Regions from separate parts of the Streptomyces sp. NPDC058274 genome, predicted to be linked through region 1. Evidence: riboswitches for the same ligand, from Rfam matches in the RefSeq annotation. Region 1 holds a riboswitch; each other region holds the start of a gene.
What was found. Region 1 has a riboswitch for cyclic di-AMP ahead of ACFVYF_RS31755 (transglycosylase SLT domain-containing protein). Riboswitches for the same ligand answer to the same signal wherever they lie in the genome.
Positions count from the first base shown of each region.

Region 2: another riboswitch for cyclic di-AMP. It lies ahead of ACFVYF_RS11615 (transglycosylase family protein); the one in region 1 lies ahead of ACFVYF_RS31755 (transglycosylase SLT domain-containing protein).
Region 3: another riboswitch for cyclic di-AMP. It lies ahead of ACFVYF_RS12665 (C40 family peptidase); the one in region 1 lies ahead of ACFVYF_RS31755 (transglycosylase SLT domain-containing protein).
Region 4: another riboswitch for cyclic di-AMP. It lies ahead of ACFVYF_RS32320 (M23 family metallopeptidase); the one in region 1 lies ahead of ACFVYF_RS31755 (transglycosylase SLT domain-containing protein).

Region 1 covers NZ_JBHVXW010000021.1:149,152-153,126, reverse strand. Annotated here, with positions in the region: gene ACFVYF_RS31765 (CocE/NonD family hydrolase) at 1-1,007, shown strand, start outside; gene ACFVYF_RS31760 (hypothetical protein) at 1,057-1,380, shown strand; cyclic di-AMP (ydaO/yuaA leader) riboswitch at 1,651-1,810, shown strand; gene ACFVYF_RS31755 (transglycosylase SLT domain-containing protein) at 1,814-2,557, shown strand; gene ACFVYF_RS31750 (HAD family hydrolase) at 2,596-3,408, opposite strand; gene ACFVYF_RS31745 (FAD-dependent oxidoreductase) at 3,644-3,975, opposite strand, start outside.
Region 2 covers NZ_JBHVXW010000004.1:394,125-398,099, forward strand. Annotated here, with positions in the region: gene ACFVYF_RS11610 (transglycosylase family protein) at 591-1,598, shown strand; cyclic di-AMP (ydaO/yuaA leader) riboswitch at 1,815-1,980, shown strand; gene ACFVYF_RS11615 (transglycosylase family protein) at 1,985-2,662, shown strand; gene eno (phosphopyruvate hydratase) at 3,052-3,975, shown strand, end outside.
Region 3 covers NZ_JBHVXW010000005.1:121,886-125,860, reverse strand. Annotated here, with positions in the region: gene ACFVYF_RS12675 (ATP-dependent Clp protease proteolytic subunit) at 135-770, shown strand; gene ACFVYF_RS12670 (hypothetical protein) at 778-1,086, shown strand; cyclic di-AMP (ydaO/yuaA leader) riboswitch at 1,425-1,625, shown strand; gene ACFVYF_RS12665 (C40 family peptidase) at 1,629-2,102, shown strand; gene ACFVYF_RS12660 (ATP-binding protein) at 2,400-2,855, opposite strand; gene ACFVYF_RS12655 (helix-turn-helix domain-containing protein) at 3,106-3,963, shown strand; gene ACFVYF_RS12650 (DUF397 domain-containing protein) at 3,973-3,975, shown strand, end outside.
Region 4 covers NZ_JBHVXW010000022.1:127,234-131,208, reverse strand. Annotated here, with positions in the region: gene ACFVYF_RS32330 (HPr family phosphocarrier protein) at 1-63, shown strand, start outside; gene ACFVYF_RS32325 (GntR family transcriptional regulator) at 290-994, opposite strand; gene ACFVYF_RS32320 (M23 family metallopeptidase) at 1,219-1,983, opposite strand; cyclic di-AMP (ydaO/yuaA leader) riboswitch at 1,996-2,155, opposite strand; gene ACFVYF_RS32315 (M16 family metallopeptidase) at 2,391-3,779, opposite strand; gene ACFVYF_RS32310 (M16 family metallopeptidase) at 3,776-3,975, opposite strand, start outside.

The DNA of each region.
Region 1 (3,975 bases):
GCCGCTGGGTGGGCGACGACGCCTGGCCCTCCCCCGCGGTGACCCCGGTCACGTACGCGCTGGAGGGCGCGCCCGTACTGGTGCGCTCACCGCAGCACACCGGCCTGGACGCCGGCCGTTTCTTCCCGTTCGGCAACGACGCCGACCTGCCGCCGGACCAGCGCGAGGAGGACGCGAAGTCGGCGTGCTTCGAGTTCGAGGTGCCGGCGGAGACCTGGGTGCTGGGGCGGCCGCGGGTCCGGCTGCGGCTGACCTCCGCGGTGCCGCGGGGGCAGGTGATCGCGCGGGTCTGCGAGGTGTTCCCGGACGGGGCGTCGACGCTCGTCACGCGTGGCGTGCTGAACCTCTCCGCCCGCGAGGGCCGGGACCGGGCGGTGGAGTGGCCGTCCGGCGAGACCCAGGACGTGACCTTCGAGCTGAACGGCATCGGACACGCCTTCCCGGCGGGGCACCGCATCCGGCTGGCCGTCTCGTCGGCGTACTGGCCGTGGATCTGGCCGCAGCCCGGTTCGGACACCGGGTTCACCCTGGACCCGGAAGGAAGCTCGCTCGAACTGCCGGTGCGGGCAAGGGAGTCGGACCCGTCCATCACCTTCGAGGAGCCCGAGGAGTCCGCACCCCTGGGCGTCGTCGTCCCGGCGACGCTGGACGAACCCCGCCCGGAGCGCCTGGTCGTCCGCGATGTGGCGAAGGGCGAACGGCGCCTCGAGGTGGACCCGCGCTACGGCGGCACGCGCGTCTACCCCGACGGCCTGGAGTTCACCGAGGAAGCCCTGGAGACCTACACGATCGACGAGTCGGATCCCCTGTCGGCCCGTACCCGTTCGGAGTGGACCGTCCGTCTCCACCGCCCGGAGACGGGATGGGACGCGAAGGTCGAGACCCGCTCCGAAATCACCTGTGACGCAACGGACTTCATCACCTCGAACGAGGTGATCTGCAAGGACGGGGACGAGGTGGTCTTCCACCGGACGTGGGAGAGGAGAATCCCGCGCACGGCTGGGTAGACACCGACACGGCGGTGACGGAGCGCGGAGGGACGGGGCGCGGGGGGACATGGCGCGGACCGAGGAATTCCTGATGGACCTGGACGAGGGGATGCTCGCGTATTTCCGCGAGATGGCCCAGGAGATGGTCACCCGCTTCGGGATCTCGCGGGCGGAGGCCGTGGCGCGCATCAACGGGGCTTACGCGGACCGGGAGTTCGCGCCGTATCCCGATCTGATCTGCCATGAGCTCCCGGAGTACTGGGGCTACGGGCTGTACTTCAGGGCCAACGCGGGGCGGCTGCCGGACGACGACCCGGACACGGATCTCTCCGTGTGGGAGGTCCGGCCGGCTCCGGCGAGGGGCTCGGCCGCCTGGACCGTCGCGGAGTAATGCCCGAGTTGCCTGCATCGCCCCTTTGTTTGCGCTTGGTCGCGTGAAATGAGTCACGTCACAATGGATCAAGCGCCGCGCTCCGTCGAGCAATTTCCCCTTTGCGAAAGGCAAGTTGAGTTTCACGTTCCGGTCTAATCGGGCGATTTCCCCCGACGTCATGACGTGGCCAAGCGGGGTGCAACGGGAAATCCGGCCTTGTTCCCGACATGTGCTCTCGCATACGTTCGCGTCGATCCGAGCGGAACGCCGAATCCTGCCGCCGCCCGGAGCACCCATCCACCCACGCACGGCAGGAGCGGGGGACCCAGGTAAGTCGCCGGTCCGGTCACACCGGAACGGCTCGGGGTTAAGTCGCATGTCGCCATGCGGCCGGGCACCTCCAGCCCGAACCCGACAGCTCACCTCGCAGGCGCCCGAGAGGAAATTCGTCATGGCCGCACGAGGCAAGCACCGTCGTCCCAGAACCTCCCCCCTCACCCGCGGGTTCGTCGCCGCCGGAACGGGCGGAGCCGCACTCGCGCTCCCCATCGTGGGAGCTGCCAGTGCCCACGCCGCCCAGCCGGCCCAGGTCACCACGCAGGCCGTCCAGGCCGCGAAGGCCTCGGTGCCGCAGGTCCAGCTCGTGACGTACCAGGTGGCCGCCGGCGACACCCTGTCCAAGATCGCGCGCGAGCACTCCGCGAGCGCCGACTGGAAGAAGCTCTACGACGCGAACCGCGCGGTCATCGGCAGCGACCCGTCGACGATCCGCCCGGGCCTCAAGCTGACCGTGGGCACCAAGACCGCCAAGGCGGCCGCGAAGTCCTCCACGGCGGCCAAGACGACGGCGACCTCCGCCTCCACGAAGTCGTACGCGAACAACCTGGACGGCTGGATCAAGGAAGCCCTGGACATCATGGCCCAAAAGGGCATTCCGGGCACTTACGACGGCATCCACCGCAACATCATCCGTGAGTCGTCGGGCAACCCGCTGGCCATCAACAACTGGGACTCCAACGCCGTGGCCGGTACGCCGTCCAAGGGGCTCCTCCAGGTCATCGACCCGACCTTCTCCGCCTACCACGTGGCCGGCACCTCGACGAACCCCTACGACCCCGTCGCGAACATCACGGCCGCCTGCAACTACGCCGCCGACAAGTACGGCTCGATCGACAACGTCTTCGGGGCGTACTGAGCAGCCTTCGGGGCTACGGACGACGACGGGATCGCGGCCTAAGGAGCGGGAAACAGCCGCTCCAGTACGGCCGCGATGCCGTCCTCCGCGTTCGACAGGGTGATCTCGTCGGCGACGGCCCTGAGTTCGGGATGGGCGTTGGCCATGGCGACGCCGTGGGCGGCCCAGTCGAACATGGGGATGTCGTTCGGCATGTCGCCGAAGGCGATCGTCTCGGACGGCGGCAGACCCAGGTGGTCCGCGGCCAGGGCGAGACCCGTCGCCTTGGTCACGCCACATGGCTGGAGTTCGACGGTGCCGGGGCCCGACATGGTGACGGTCGCCAGCGAGCCGACCGTCACCCGGGCCGCCGACGCCAACTCGTCGTCGGTCAGGGTGGGATGGCGCAGCAGCACCTTGCTGATCGGCTCGGCCCAGAGGTCGTCACGCCGTCGCACCCGCACCGCGGGCAGCGTGGGGTGCGGCATCAGATAGCCGGGCTCGATGAGCGTGAGCCCGTCCACCCCGTCCTGGTCCACGGCCGCGTAGACCTGCCCGACCTCCGCCTCGATCTTGCCGAGCGCGGTCTCGGCCAGCTCCCGGTCCAGGGTCACCGACCAGAGCAGACGGCCGGCTCCGGCGTCGTACAACTGCGCGCCCTGGCCGCACACCGCGAGGCCCTCGCTGCCGAGTTCGTCGAGCAGCGGGCGCACCCTCGGCGTGGGGCGGCCCGTCACCACCAGGTGCCTCGCCCCCGCCGCAACGACTCTCCTCAGCACGGCCCGCGACCGGCCGGAGAGAGTGTCGTCGCCGCGCAGCAGCGTTCCGTCCAGGTCAGTGGCGATGAGTGAATATGCAGTCGGAGCGGCCATGATCCGAAGAATACGGATCGAACGTCTCAACGGCCCGGCGTGAACCGGACGACGTCCGGTATCCCGTCCGTCACGCCGTGCCCGGCCGTGACGGACGGGACGCGATCAACGAGCCCGCCGTGGGGCGCGCTTGCCCCCGTCGGCCACCGGGGCGCTGTTCCTCTCCCTCGCCTTCGCGTGACCGCCCCTTCAGGGGCTCGGCTCCCCCGGGACGTGACCGCCCCGGGGGTCCCCCTCAGCCGTGCGCCGACGCCAGGTGGGCGGCCAGCCGCGGGGACGCGAACTCCGTGCCGCACACGAACCGCATCACCGGCCCGTACGAAGCGGCCGCCGGCAGCCCCGTGAAATAGAGGCCGGGGACGGAGGAGCGATAGCCCGCGCCGAGCCTGGGCGTGCCCCGGCTCACCGCCAGCCGCGTACGCAGTTCGTGGCCGAGGAAGTCCATCGCCGCGATGTCCACCCGGTACCCGGTCGCCGCGATCACGTGATCGGCCGCCAGCTCCTGCGTCCGGCCGCCGACGCTCTGCACCTCGAGGACCGGGCGGCCGCCGCTCGTGCCGGCGCGGA
Region 2 (3,975 bases), on a different contig from region 1:
GCTCGCCACTAGCCGCCCCGCGGCCCGCCCTGGGGCGCGCGCCCCCCACCAACGCACCCCTCACCAACACGCCCCCCACCAACACGCGCCCCTCACCAGCGCGCCCCCCACCAACACGCACCCCTCACCAACACGCCCCTCACCAACACGCACCCCTCACCAACACGCCCCCCACCCAGGCCCGCGCCCCACTCGCACGGCGCGCGAGCCTTTCCCCAGCGCCCCCACCACAAGCCGCCCGCCCCACCACAAGTCAACCCGCCCCCGCCACAAGCCGCCCGCCCCACCACAAGTCAACCCGCCCCCGCCACAAGCCGCCCGCCCTCAACGGCAACGCATGCCCCCCAACGGCAACGCACCTCCCCCCGACGGCAGCGCACCCCCCGATCCGCACCCCCGCCAACAGCCGGCTCACACGCAGGTGACAGACACACGGACCGATCGAAAGCTGACACACCGTCAAAGATGTGATCTTCACGTGATCTACGCTGCATCGACTTGTGACAAGCGTTCGAGTGCGGCTACGTTCACGCATCAGCGCGATGGATCTTTCGTCGCGCCCCTCACTGCTGTCACCGAAAGGCAACCGCATGCTCTCCGGGAACGGTCGTCACCGTCGCCCCCGTCAGGCTCCGGCCCTCCTCGTCGCGGCAGGAGTGACCGGGTCGGCCATCGCGATCCCCTTGCTCGGCGCCACCGGCGCGAGCGCGGCCGACGGCACCACGTGGGACCGGGTCGCGGAATGCGAGAGCGGCGGTACGTGGAGCGCGGACGACGGCAACGGGTACTACGGCGGGTTGCAGCTGACCCAGGAGAACTGGGAGAAGTACGGCGGTCTCGCGTACGCGCCGAGCGCCGACCAGGCCAGCCGCTCCCAGCAGATCGCCGTCGCCGAGAAGGTCCTCGACGGCGAGGGTCTGGCCGTCTGGCCCACCTGTGGGCCGCTCTCCGGGCTCAGCAAGGACTCCGGCTCGGTCGAGGTCGACACGGGGGTGGCGGGCGACTCCTCGTCGTCCGACGGGTCCGGGTCGACGGACTCGTCCGGCACGTCGGGTTCGCTCGACTCCTCGCCGGCCGATTCCTCCAGTTCCTCTCCGTCCGAGTCCCCCTCGCCCGATTCGTCCTCTTCTGGCGCTTCTTCGGATTCGGCTGAAAACTCGACGAAGTCCGACGCCTCCTCGGGTTCGAGCGGCAGCTCGGATGAGGCGAGCACGGACGCCGGTACGGCAAAGGGTGACGACTCAGACAAGTCCGGGCAGAGTGGCGACTCTTCGGAGGCGACCGACGCGACCGGGACCGGCGCGGCCGGCTCGGGGCGCCACCGCGGTGACAGCGCCGACGGCAGCGATGCGAACGGCTCGTCCGACGGGCGCGACGTGGGGGCGGCCGGGCGGCATGCCTCACGCGACTCCGGTGCGGCCCGTGACGCCGCCGACGGCTCCTACACCGTCCGCCCCGGCGACAGTCTCTGGACCATCGCCGACTCCCTTGACCTCCAGGGCGGATGGTCCGAGCTCTACGCCGACAACAAGAAGTCGGTCGGCGCCGACCCCGACCTCATCCTGCCCGGTCAGAGCCTTGAGCTCGGTAGTGACTAAGTAGCTGTCAGCTGGCGAATCGGGTACAAATCAGCGGCAGTTCACGTCATGATTCGACGTGTAATGTCCGGTTTGGCGAGATGAGACAAGGGTCTCAGAAGCCCTGATCGTCTTTGAAATTCCGTCGGTCGCGTGTCTACGGTCGTGACCGCTCGCCACAGCGGGCCCCGATGGTCGCAACGCCGAATCCTGCCAGCGGCCGTACGGGAACAGTCGTCGCTTCAAGCGCCGTAGGCAGGAGCGGGGGACCCAAGGTAAGTGCCGCACCGGACAGTTGACCGGGACGGCTTGGGGTTAAGCCGCGCACTGAAGAGTGCGCGGCCGGGCAACTCACTCGGCCCGAACCCGACAGCTCACCTCGCAGGCGTCGGTGAGGGGATCACTTCATGCTGCTTTCCAGCAAGGGCAAGCACCGTCGCCCGTCCAAGGCCACCCGTGTCGCCACGCTCGCCGGCGTCACCGGCGTCGCCATCGCCGCCCCCCTGATGGCGGCCGGCAACGCCTCCGCCGCCTCCACCTCCGAGTGGGACACCGTCGCCCAGTGCGAGTCCGGCGGCAACTGGTCCATCAACACCGGCAACGGCTACTACGGCGGTCTGCAGTTCTCGTCCTCCACCTGGGCCGCGTACGGCGGTACCTCGTACGCCTCCACCGCCGACCAGGCCTCCAAGTCCCAGCAGATCGCCGTCGGCGAGAAGGTCCTCGCCGCGCAGGGCAAGGGTGCCTGGCCGACCTGCGGCACCGGCCTGTCCGGCGCCTCCCCGTCGAACTCGGGCAGCTCGCAGAGCACGACCCCCTCGCAGCAGCAGAGCACCCAGTCGCAGGAGCAGCGCGCCTCCCGCTCGCAGGAGCGTCCCGCGGCCAAGAAGACCGTCGAGACCCCGACCGGCAAGAAGGTCAAGAAGGGCGACGGCGAGTACAAGGTCGTCAAGGGTGACACCCTCAGCTCGATCGCCGAGAAGAAGAACGTCAAGGGCGGCTGGCAGAAGGTGTTCAAGCTGAACAAGGACATCGTCGACGACGCCGACTTCATCTTCCCGGGCCAGCAGCTCCACCTGAGCTGACACCCCTGAGCCGAAACAGCCCCCCGGCCGGCCGGCGGACCGGTCGCGAGGCTGGGGAAGCTCGCAGCTGAACCACAGCGCCCTCACATCCGTGACCTCCATCGTGGAGGTCACGTGAGGGCCCCCCGTCCCCCACGGGCTGCCCCGCCCCGGTGCGTTCTCCCCCGTACGCACCGGGGCGGGGCTTTTTCGTGTCCGGGGGTCGCATTCTTGTAGGGGGCAGGTTTTTGTTCCGTTCGGAAACAATTTACTCTCGGTTCCGTCCATGGGTTGGTCGACCGGCTGGCCGATCGCCCCGAGCCGGTTAGGCTCATGTCGCGGAGCCGACCGCGGCTCCGTGCTTGGGGGGCCGAGCGGCCCCGCGTACCCGCGTCACATCCAAGAAGGAGATGCTCGTGCCGTCCATCGACGTCGTCGTAGCCCGGGAAATCCTCGACTCGCGAGGCAACCCCACCGTCGAGGTCGAGGTCGGCCTCGACGACGGCAGCACGGGTCGTGCCGCCGTCCCGTCCGGCGCCTCCACCGGAGCCTTCGAGGCCATCGAGCTGCGTGACGGTGACCCCAACCGCTACGGCGGCAAGGGTGTCGAGAAGGCCGTCCTCGCCGTCATCGAGCAGATCGGCCCGGAGCTCGTCGGTTACGACGCCACCGAGCAGCGGCTGATCGACCAGGCGATGTTCGACCTGGACGCCACCGACAACAAGGGCTCGCTCGGCGCCAACGCCATCCTCGGCGTCTCCCTCGCCGTCGCGCACGCCGCCTCCGAGGCCAGCGACCTGCCGCTCTTCCGCTACCTGGGCGGTCCGAACGCGCACCTGCTGCCCGTCCCGATGATGAACATCCTGAACGGCGGCTCGCACGCCGACTCGAACGTGGACATCCAGGAGTTCATGATCGCCCCGATCGGCGCGGAGTCCTTCTCCGAGGCGCTGCGCTGGGGCGCCGAGGTCTACCACACCCTCAAGAAGGTGCTGAAGACCAAGGGCCTGTCCACCGGCCTCGGCGACGAGGGCGGCTTCGCCCCGAACCTGGAGTCCAACCGCGCCGCCCTCGACCTCATCGTCGAGGCCATCAAGCAGGCCGGCTACATCCCCGGTGAGCAGATCGCGCTCGCGCTCGACGTCGCCGCGTCCGAGTTCTACAAGGACGGCAAGTACGAGTTCGAGGGCAAGTCCCGCTCGGCCGCCGAGATGACCGAGTACTACGAGGAGCTCGTCTCCGCGTACCCGCTCGTCTCCATCGAGGACCCGCTGTACGAGGACGACTGGGCGGGCTGGAAGGTCATCACCGACAAGCTGGGCGACAAGGTCCAG
Region 3 (3,975 bases), on a different contig from region 1:
GACCGCGGGCAAGGGTCCCGTCGAGCACCCCACCCGGCCGTGATTTCGCTGTCAGCGAGGACCCCACGGACGACGAGCGTACGTCCTGTACATTTTTTACAGACGTCGATCAGTCGATCAAGGAGGCGTGCGCCATGGACAGCCCGTCCGCCCGCTATGTCCTGCCCGAGTTCACCGAACGCACCGCGGTGGGACACCGGACGCTGGATCCGTACTCGAAGCTGCTCGACGAGCGGATCGTGTTCCTCGGGACACCGATCGACGACACGTCGGCGAACGACGTGATGGCCCAGTTCATGCACCTCGAATATCTGGCCCCGGACCGGGACATCTCGCTGTACATCAACTCCCCCGGCGGCTCGTTCAGTGCGATGACGGCGATCTACGACACGATGCAGTTCGTCACCTGCGACGTCGAGACGGTCTGCCTCGGCCAGGCGGCGTCGGCCGCGGCCGTGGTGCTGGCCGGGGGCACACCGGGCAAACGCTCCGCACTGCCGGGTGCGCGCGTCCTCCTCCACCAGCCCTCGATCCCCGAACCGATCCACGGTCAGGCGAGTGATCTGGCCATCCAGGCCGAGGAGTTGGTGCGCACCCGCACAATGCTGGAGGAGATGCTCGCGCGGCACACGGGGCAGAGCCCCGAGCGGGTCGCCGCGGACATCGAGCGGGACAGGATTCTGGACGCGCCGGCGGCGGTGGCGTACGGACTGGTGGACCGCATCATCGCGAGCCGCAAGGTCTCGCGCACCGCGCCCGGCGAGAGGTGAACTGCCGATGCTCCCACCCGAATTGCCCCCGCTGCCCGCACTGACGCGCGCCGAGGCCGAGTTGATCGACCGTTACCTCGACGTGGTCGACCTGCTCGGCCGGATCAACCCCGCCCGCCCCGGGGACACCTATCGCGGACTGCGGGCCGCCCAGGCGCTGGTGAGCAAGGCGACGGCGCTGCGCGACGCGCTCACGCTGATGCACCAGCGCGGCGAGAGCGAGGTGCACGCGCCGACGCTGGCGCGCGCACTGCGCGTTCTGGACGGCGAGCGCCGGGCGGCTCGCGTCACCGTGCCGCCCGACGCGCAGATCTGACGCGCCCACACCCTCGCCGGCCAAGTGCGAGCGCCCGGCGAGGTGTCCGGACCAGGACACAAACGCACCAAACGGTGTACCCCCCAATGGCGTAGACAGGCCCCCCTTCGAGGGCCCTCACGACTTGCGCAACGCGCGTACAGTCCGGGCGGAATGAGGCATTCCGCCGCAGGTGCGGGGCTGGTCGGCACCCCCAACCCCCGTTCGAAACAGGGGGTGTCCACCCGAACGGGTGAGTGGTGAGTAACCCCACAAATCCCCGGTTCCGTTCGGTTTTTCAGACATCCATGGGTGAAGATCCCTTCCGACGACAAGACCCCGCCAAAGCGGCGGGGCGATCCGGGCGGACGCCGAGTCCTGCCGCCGCCCGGATGACCGGTCGACAGGAGTGGATCGGCAGGAGTGGAGGACCCAAGCACGACGGGTCGCCGGAACAGTCGTTCCGAGCAGCCCTTGGGGTGAAGCCGCAGCAGCGGCCGGGCAACTTCGCCAGCCCGAATCCGACAGGTCATCCTTCACAGGCGGCTGACGAAGGGTTGCGCATGACTGCGCTCAATCGTGTCCCGTCGCTGTGGACCAGGGCCGGTACGGCCTCGGCTCTCACCATCGCCGCCGTGGGCGGCAGCCTCGTGGTTCCGGGCGTCGCATCCGACGCCGCAGCGGCCACACCTGCGACGAAGGCACTCCAGATCGCGGCCTCCAAGAAGGGCTCCCCGTACAAGTACGGAGCCACGGGACCGCGTCGCTTCGACTGCTCCGGGCTCACGCTCTACTCGTACAAGAAGGCGGGCAAGAAGCTGCCTCGTACGGCCGCGGCGCAGTACAACAAGAGCCACCACGTCTCGGCCTCGCACCGCAAGGCCGGAGACCTCGTGTTCTTCCACTCGGGCCGGAACGTCTACCACGTCGGCATCTACGCCGGGAAGGGACGGATCTGGCACTCCCCGAAGACCGGAGAGGTCGTGAAGCTCCAGAAGATCTGGACGAAGAGCGTCTGGTACGGCCGGGTCGGCTGATCCGCCTCCGGGGGGTGACGGCCCGTGCCGTCACCCCCCGGAGGGCCGACGACGCCTCGCGGCGACCCCGCCCTTGAGCTCGGGCCGGACAGCGCCCACAGAGCGCGCAGCAGCCCCTGAGCGCGCCGGCCGCGCCTTCACCGGTCATGCAAGGGACGTCACGTCACCCATACGGGCGTACGGACGTGTCGTTGCGGTCCTGGTGTCCGGCGATCCAGGTGCTTCCGGCCCCGTGGCGCCGCAGCGCACCCGTACGGGACGCACACGCTCGCGGACCCTCGTAGCACGGCCGCCGCGTCAAGGCTCCTGCTGGCCCGCCGTCACCGGCTCTGCGGGGAGCGACCACGGCAGTTGGATCGCGACCGTCTTGCCGCCCTCCCGGGTGGGCCGGACAGTCAGCTTGCCTCCGTACTCGGCGGTCAGCCAGCGGATGATGACCATGCCCCGCCCGTTGTCCTGCTGGACGGCCGCGGGCAGGCGTTTCGGGAAGCGCGGATGGCTGTCGGTGACGCCGATGCGCAGATGCTCGTCACGGTCGAGACAGAGGTCCACCGTGAAGGTGGGCGACTGCCCGAACGTGTGCTGGACGGCGTTGGTGGCGAGTTCGGACACGATCAGGCGCACGGTGTCGGCGATGTCCGTGTCGCCCGGCAGGCCCCACTCGGCCAGCACGGTGGCGACGTATTTTCGGGCCGCGGAGACCGAGGCGGGATCGCTCGGCAGAGTGACGGATGCTTCCTGGTGATCTGCCATGGCGACGTCGTCCCTTTCCCACGGGACCGGAGTCCGACACGGAGCGGATGGTTCGAGTACGGTCCCGGACTTGGTGCTTCGCGCCAGATTGCCATCACTGCGGGGGTCACGGGTGGCGATCCACGGAGATATGCATATATCTGTCGCTCGAAGCGGTGAACTCTCCGACGACCGACCGTATTTGGGCGGGCCCCCTGCTCATCCTCTACCGTCGCCGTGACAGCCGCGTGCCGGGCGGAAGGAGACGGCCATGCAACACGGTCCAGCGGTGCGGCGCCGCAAGCTCGGCGCCGAGCTGCGCGGCCTGCGCGCCGCGGCGGGCCTCACCAGTGGCGAGGCGGCCCGCCTGGTCGGCTGGCACCAGTCCAAGGTGAGCCGTATCGAGACCGGCATCAGCGGAGTGAAGCCGGCCGACGTCTGTCTGCTGCTCGACGCGTACCGCGTGGTGGACCCCGAACTGCGCGAGTTACTCGTCGGGTTGGCAGGCTCCGAGGGAAACGGCCGCCATCACTGGTGGCACGCCTACCGCGGTGTACTGCCGCCCACGTACCGCGACTTCATCAGTCTGGAGTCGCAGGCCAGCGGAATGCGCACGCTGGAGACCTCCGTGGTGCCGGGGCTGTTGCAGACGCGTGAGTACGCCCGTGCGGTGACCCGGGCCGCCGTCGACGGCCTGGAGGAGCGCAAGTTGGACGCGCTGGTCGAAGTACGGCTGGCCCGGCAGGACGTGCTGCGTTCGAATCCGCCGCTGGAGCTGACCGCCGTGCTCGACGAGGCGGTGCTGCGCCGGACGGTCGGCGGCCCGGAGGTGATGGAACGGCAGCTGGCGCGGCTGCTGGCGGCGGCGCACCTTCCTCACGTGCGGCTTCAGGTGCTGCCGTTCGCCGCCGGAGCCCATATCGGCATCAGCGGGCCTTTCGTTATCTTCTCATTTCCGAACACAACTGATCTGGACGTAGTTGTTCTTGACCACATGACGAGTAGCCTCTACCTCGAACGGAAAGAAGACCTCCAGGCCTACAGCGAGGCCTTCAACGCCCTTCAGTTCCACGCCCTTTCGCCCAAGGACTCGTTGGACTACATCGCCGCGATACGTGACGGCGCGTAAGGAGGCACCATG
Region 4 (3,975 bases), on a different contig from region 1:
GCGCTCGACCGTCTGGCCAAGCTGGTCTCCGAGGGGCTCGACGAGCTTCCCGAGACCGTCTGAGCACGCCCGGCTTCGCACCGGGGCCGGGCCGGCCCCGGTGGAAACGGCCGCGCGCAGTCGGGGCTCCTCGCAAAATGGTGGCGCCCACCGACGCCCCATAAGAGATTGTCCCGAACGCCATCGAAGGGCCCGTCCGGTATTCCGGTCGAGCCCTTCGGCCTTTTCATTCTGCGGGCAGCAAAAATAATCCCCCGCGAATTACCCCTATTTGTATACGGCCTTTTTGTTAATGCCGCAGGCCCGTCATGTTTACGGGATGTTGCGAAGTCCTCACACGGTCCGGGCGGTCGCCGGCCTCCCCGCGCCCGGGGAAACGAAGCCGGTGCGCCGCGCTCGCCCGCTCGGTGTGCAGCGCGGTGATCGCCCGTGCCCGCTCGCTGTCGCCCCGCGCGACGGCGTCCACGATCCCGCCGTGCTCCGCCCAGGACTCCGCCGGGTTGGCGGGCGCCTCCACCGCGTACATCCAGGCGATCTTGTGCCGCAGCTGGGCGAGGGTGGACGTCAGCGCGGGGCTGCCGGACGCCTGCGCGAGCGTTTCGTGGAACCAGCCCCCCAGGGAGCGCAGATCATCGCTGTGGCCCCTCCTGGCCCGCTCCTGGCCCAGTCTGACCAGGCCCCGCAACACCTTGAGGTGCGCTTCCGTGCGGCGCTGCGCGGCCCGGGCGGCGCCCAGCGGCTCGAGGAGCATCCGCATCTCCAGCAGGTCCGCGGCCTCCTGCTCGGTCGGCTCCGCGACGCACGCGCCCGCGTGCCGCCGGGTGACGACGAAGCCCTCGGCCTCCAGGGTGCGCAGCGCCTCGCGCACGGGGACGCGGGAGACGCCGTAGCGCCGCGCGAGCAGTTCTTCGGTGAGTCGGCCGCCCCGCTCGTAGACACCCGCGACGATGTCGTCACGGATCGCCGTGCATACCGAGTGCGCCGGAATGCGCATGAGCGGACCTCCGCCTTAATCCTCGCGAAACGCCGTCGATTGGCGCATGTTCAGTGACTCTATTGCAGAGAGACGGAATTTCCGATGGCGGACCGGAATCCATGGATATTTTTTGGACAGAGGACCGTTCGAAACGGCGAAGGCCCCGGCTCTATGAGCCGGGGCCTTCGAAGTCCATACGCGGTTGACCGGGCGCACGCGTGCGTGCGCCCCGCGGGCCTGTGTCAGACGTTCACGCCGTGCGAGCGGAGGTAGGCGACGGGGTCCATGTCCGAGCCGTACTCGGCCGTCGTGCGGGCCTCGAAGTGGAGGTGGGGCCCGGTGGTGTTGCCGGTCGAGCCGGAGAGGGCTATCTGCTGGCCCGGGGTGACCGTCTGCCCCACGGAGACACCGATGGACGACAGGTGGCCGTACATGGTGTACGTACCGTCATGCATCTTGATGACGATCTGGTTGCCGTACGCGCCGCCCCAGCCGGCCGTCACGACGGTGCCGGAGCCCACGGCGTGGACGGCGGTGCCGGATGCGGCGTGGAAGTCCACACCGGTGTGGCTGCCGGAGGACCAGAGGCTGCCGCCGGTCTTGTAGCCCGTGGAGACGTACGAGCCGGTGATGGGCGAGACGAAGGTGTTGAGGCGCTTGCGCTCGGCGGCACGGGCGGCACGGGCCTTGGCCTCTCGCTCCTTCTCGGCCTTCTCCGCGGCGCGCTTGCGGGCGGCCTCCTCGGCCTTCTTCAGGGCGGCGGCCTGGTCGGCGGCCTGCTGCTGGGCGGCGGCCTGCGCGTCGATCTGGTCGGCGACCGAGTCGCCGATGGTGATGGCCTGGGTCAGCCCGGTCTGTTCTACGGAAGTGTCCGCGGCGAGTGCCGGAGCGGCCAGGGTTCCGATGACACCGGTGGTGGTGAGCACAGCGACGCCAGCGGCATTCTTGGTCGTGCGGGTGAGCCGGCTCGGACGACGGTGCTTCCCGGTGGCACGGGTGAACGCCATGAAGGGGCTGGTCCTTTCCTTCCTTCTCGCCTACCGGGTTAGCTGACGGGTTCGGAGCAGGAAGGTCTCCTACGGGACCCTTCCAGGAAGGGCGCCCGATTCACCCCAGGGACTTCGATGGGTCCCCGGCTCCCCTGGCTCGCGCCGTACGGGGACTCGGCGATGACTGTCCGGTGCCGCGGGCGCGGCGCACTGCCTGACGAACAGCCGGACTGACGCTAAACGGGACATCTTTCAATCGACAAACGGAACACGGCTTTTGTAGTGCACGCCACAGGGCAGACGCATGATCACCCCATCAATACGGACATATTGAGGGCGCGTCCGGGTACGTCGGATCCGAAGTGCGGACAAAGAGGGGCCCAGGCGACTCTTCAGTCACCTGGGCCCCACCGGGAGTTGTCGCTCTACTCCGCGGTCACGACGCTCACTTCACCGATCCCGAGGGCGCGGACGGGCTCCGCGATCTGTGCCGCGTCACCGACGAGAACGGTCACCAGCCGGTCCACCGGGAAGGCACTCACGGCGGCAGCGGTGGCCTCCACCGTGCCCGTGGCGGCGAGCTGCTGGTACAGCGTCGACTGGTAGTCGTCCGGCAGGTGCTGCTCGACCTGGTCCGCGAGCGTGCTCGCCACGGCCGCGGCCGTCTCGAACTTGAGGGGCGCGACACCCACCAGGTTCTGCACGGCGACATCGCGCTCGGCGTCCGTCAGGCCCTCCGCCGCGAGGGTGCGCAGCACCTTCCAGAGGTCGTCCAGCGCCGGGCCGGTGTTGGGCGTGTCCACGGAGCCGCTGATGGCGAGCATCGCGGCGCCCGTGCCGTCGGGAGCGGACCGCAGCACCTGGCCGAACGCCCGCACGCCGTAGGTGTATCCCTTCTCCTCGCGCAGGACGCGGTCCAGGCGCGAGGTGAGGGTGCCGCCGAGGCAGTACGTGCCGAGCACCTGGGCGGGCCACACGCGGTCGTGCCGGTCGGCTCCGACGCGGCCGATGAGCAGCTGCGTCTGGACGGCACCGGGCCGGTCGACGATGATCACGCGGCCCCGGTCGTCGGCGGTCACCGGCGGCACCGGGCGCGGTTCGGCGGTCGAGCCGGTCCAGGCGCCGAGTGTGTCGGCGAGCAGCGCGTCGAGATCGACCCCCGTGAGGTCGCCGACGACCACGGCGGTGGCCGTGGCAGGGCGAACGTGCTTCTCGTAGAAGGCGCGTACGGCCGCCGAGTCGATGGCCTGCACGGTCTCCTCGGTGCCCTGGCGCGGGCGCGACATGCGGGAGGTGACCGGGAACAGCTCCTTGGAGAGTTCCTTGGCGGCGCGGCGGGCCGGGTTGGCGGTCTCGTGCGGGATCTCGTCCAGCCGGTTGCGGACCAGGCGCTCGATCTCGCTGTCGTCGAACGCCGGTGCCCTCAGGGCGTCGGCGAGCAGCCCGAGGGCCTTCGGCAGGCGCGACACGGGGACTTCGAGGGAGAGGCGCACCCCGGGGTGGTCGGCGTGCGAGTCGAGGGTGGCGCCGCAGCGCTCCAGCTCGGCGGCGAACTCCTCGGCGGAGTGCTTGTCGGTGCCCTCGGAGAAGGCCCGGGCCATGATCGTGCCCACACCGTCGAGTCCGGCCGGCTCGGCCTCCAGGGGCGCGTCGACGAGTACCTCGACGGCGACGACCTGCTGACCGGGGCGGTGGCAGCGCAGCACCGTCAGGCCGTTGTCGAGCGCGCCGCGACCGGGGGCCGGGAACGCCCACGGCCTGGCCTCGCCGGCCTGGGGCTGCGGGTGGAACTCCATGCTCGCGAGCTCGGTCACTTCGCCGACTCCTCGTCCTCGTCGGTGGCTTCGGCGGCCGCTGCGGCTTCCGCCTCTTCGGCGGAAACCGGCTCGTACACGAGCACCGCGCGGTTGTCGGGGCGCAGCCGGGCCTTGGCGATCTCCTGCACCTCTTCGGGGGTGATGGCGAGCACGCGCTGTACGGCGGTCAGGGCGAGCTGGGGGTCACCGAACA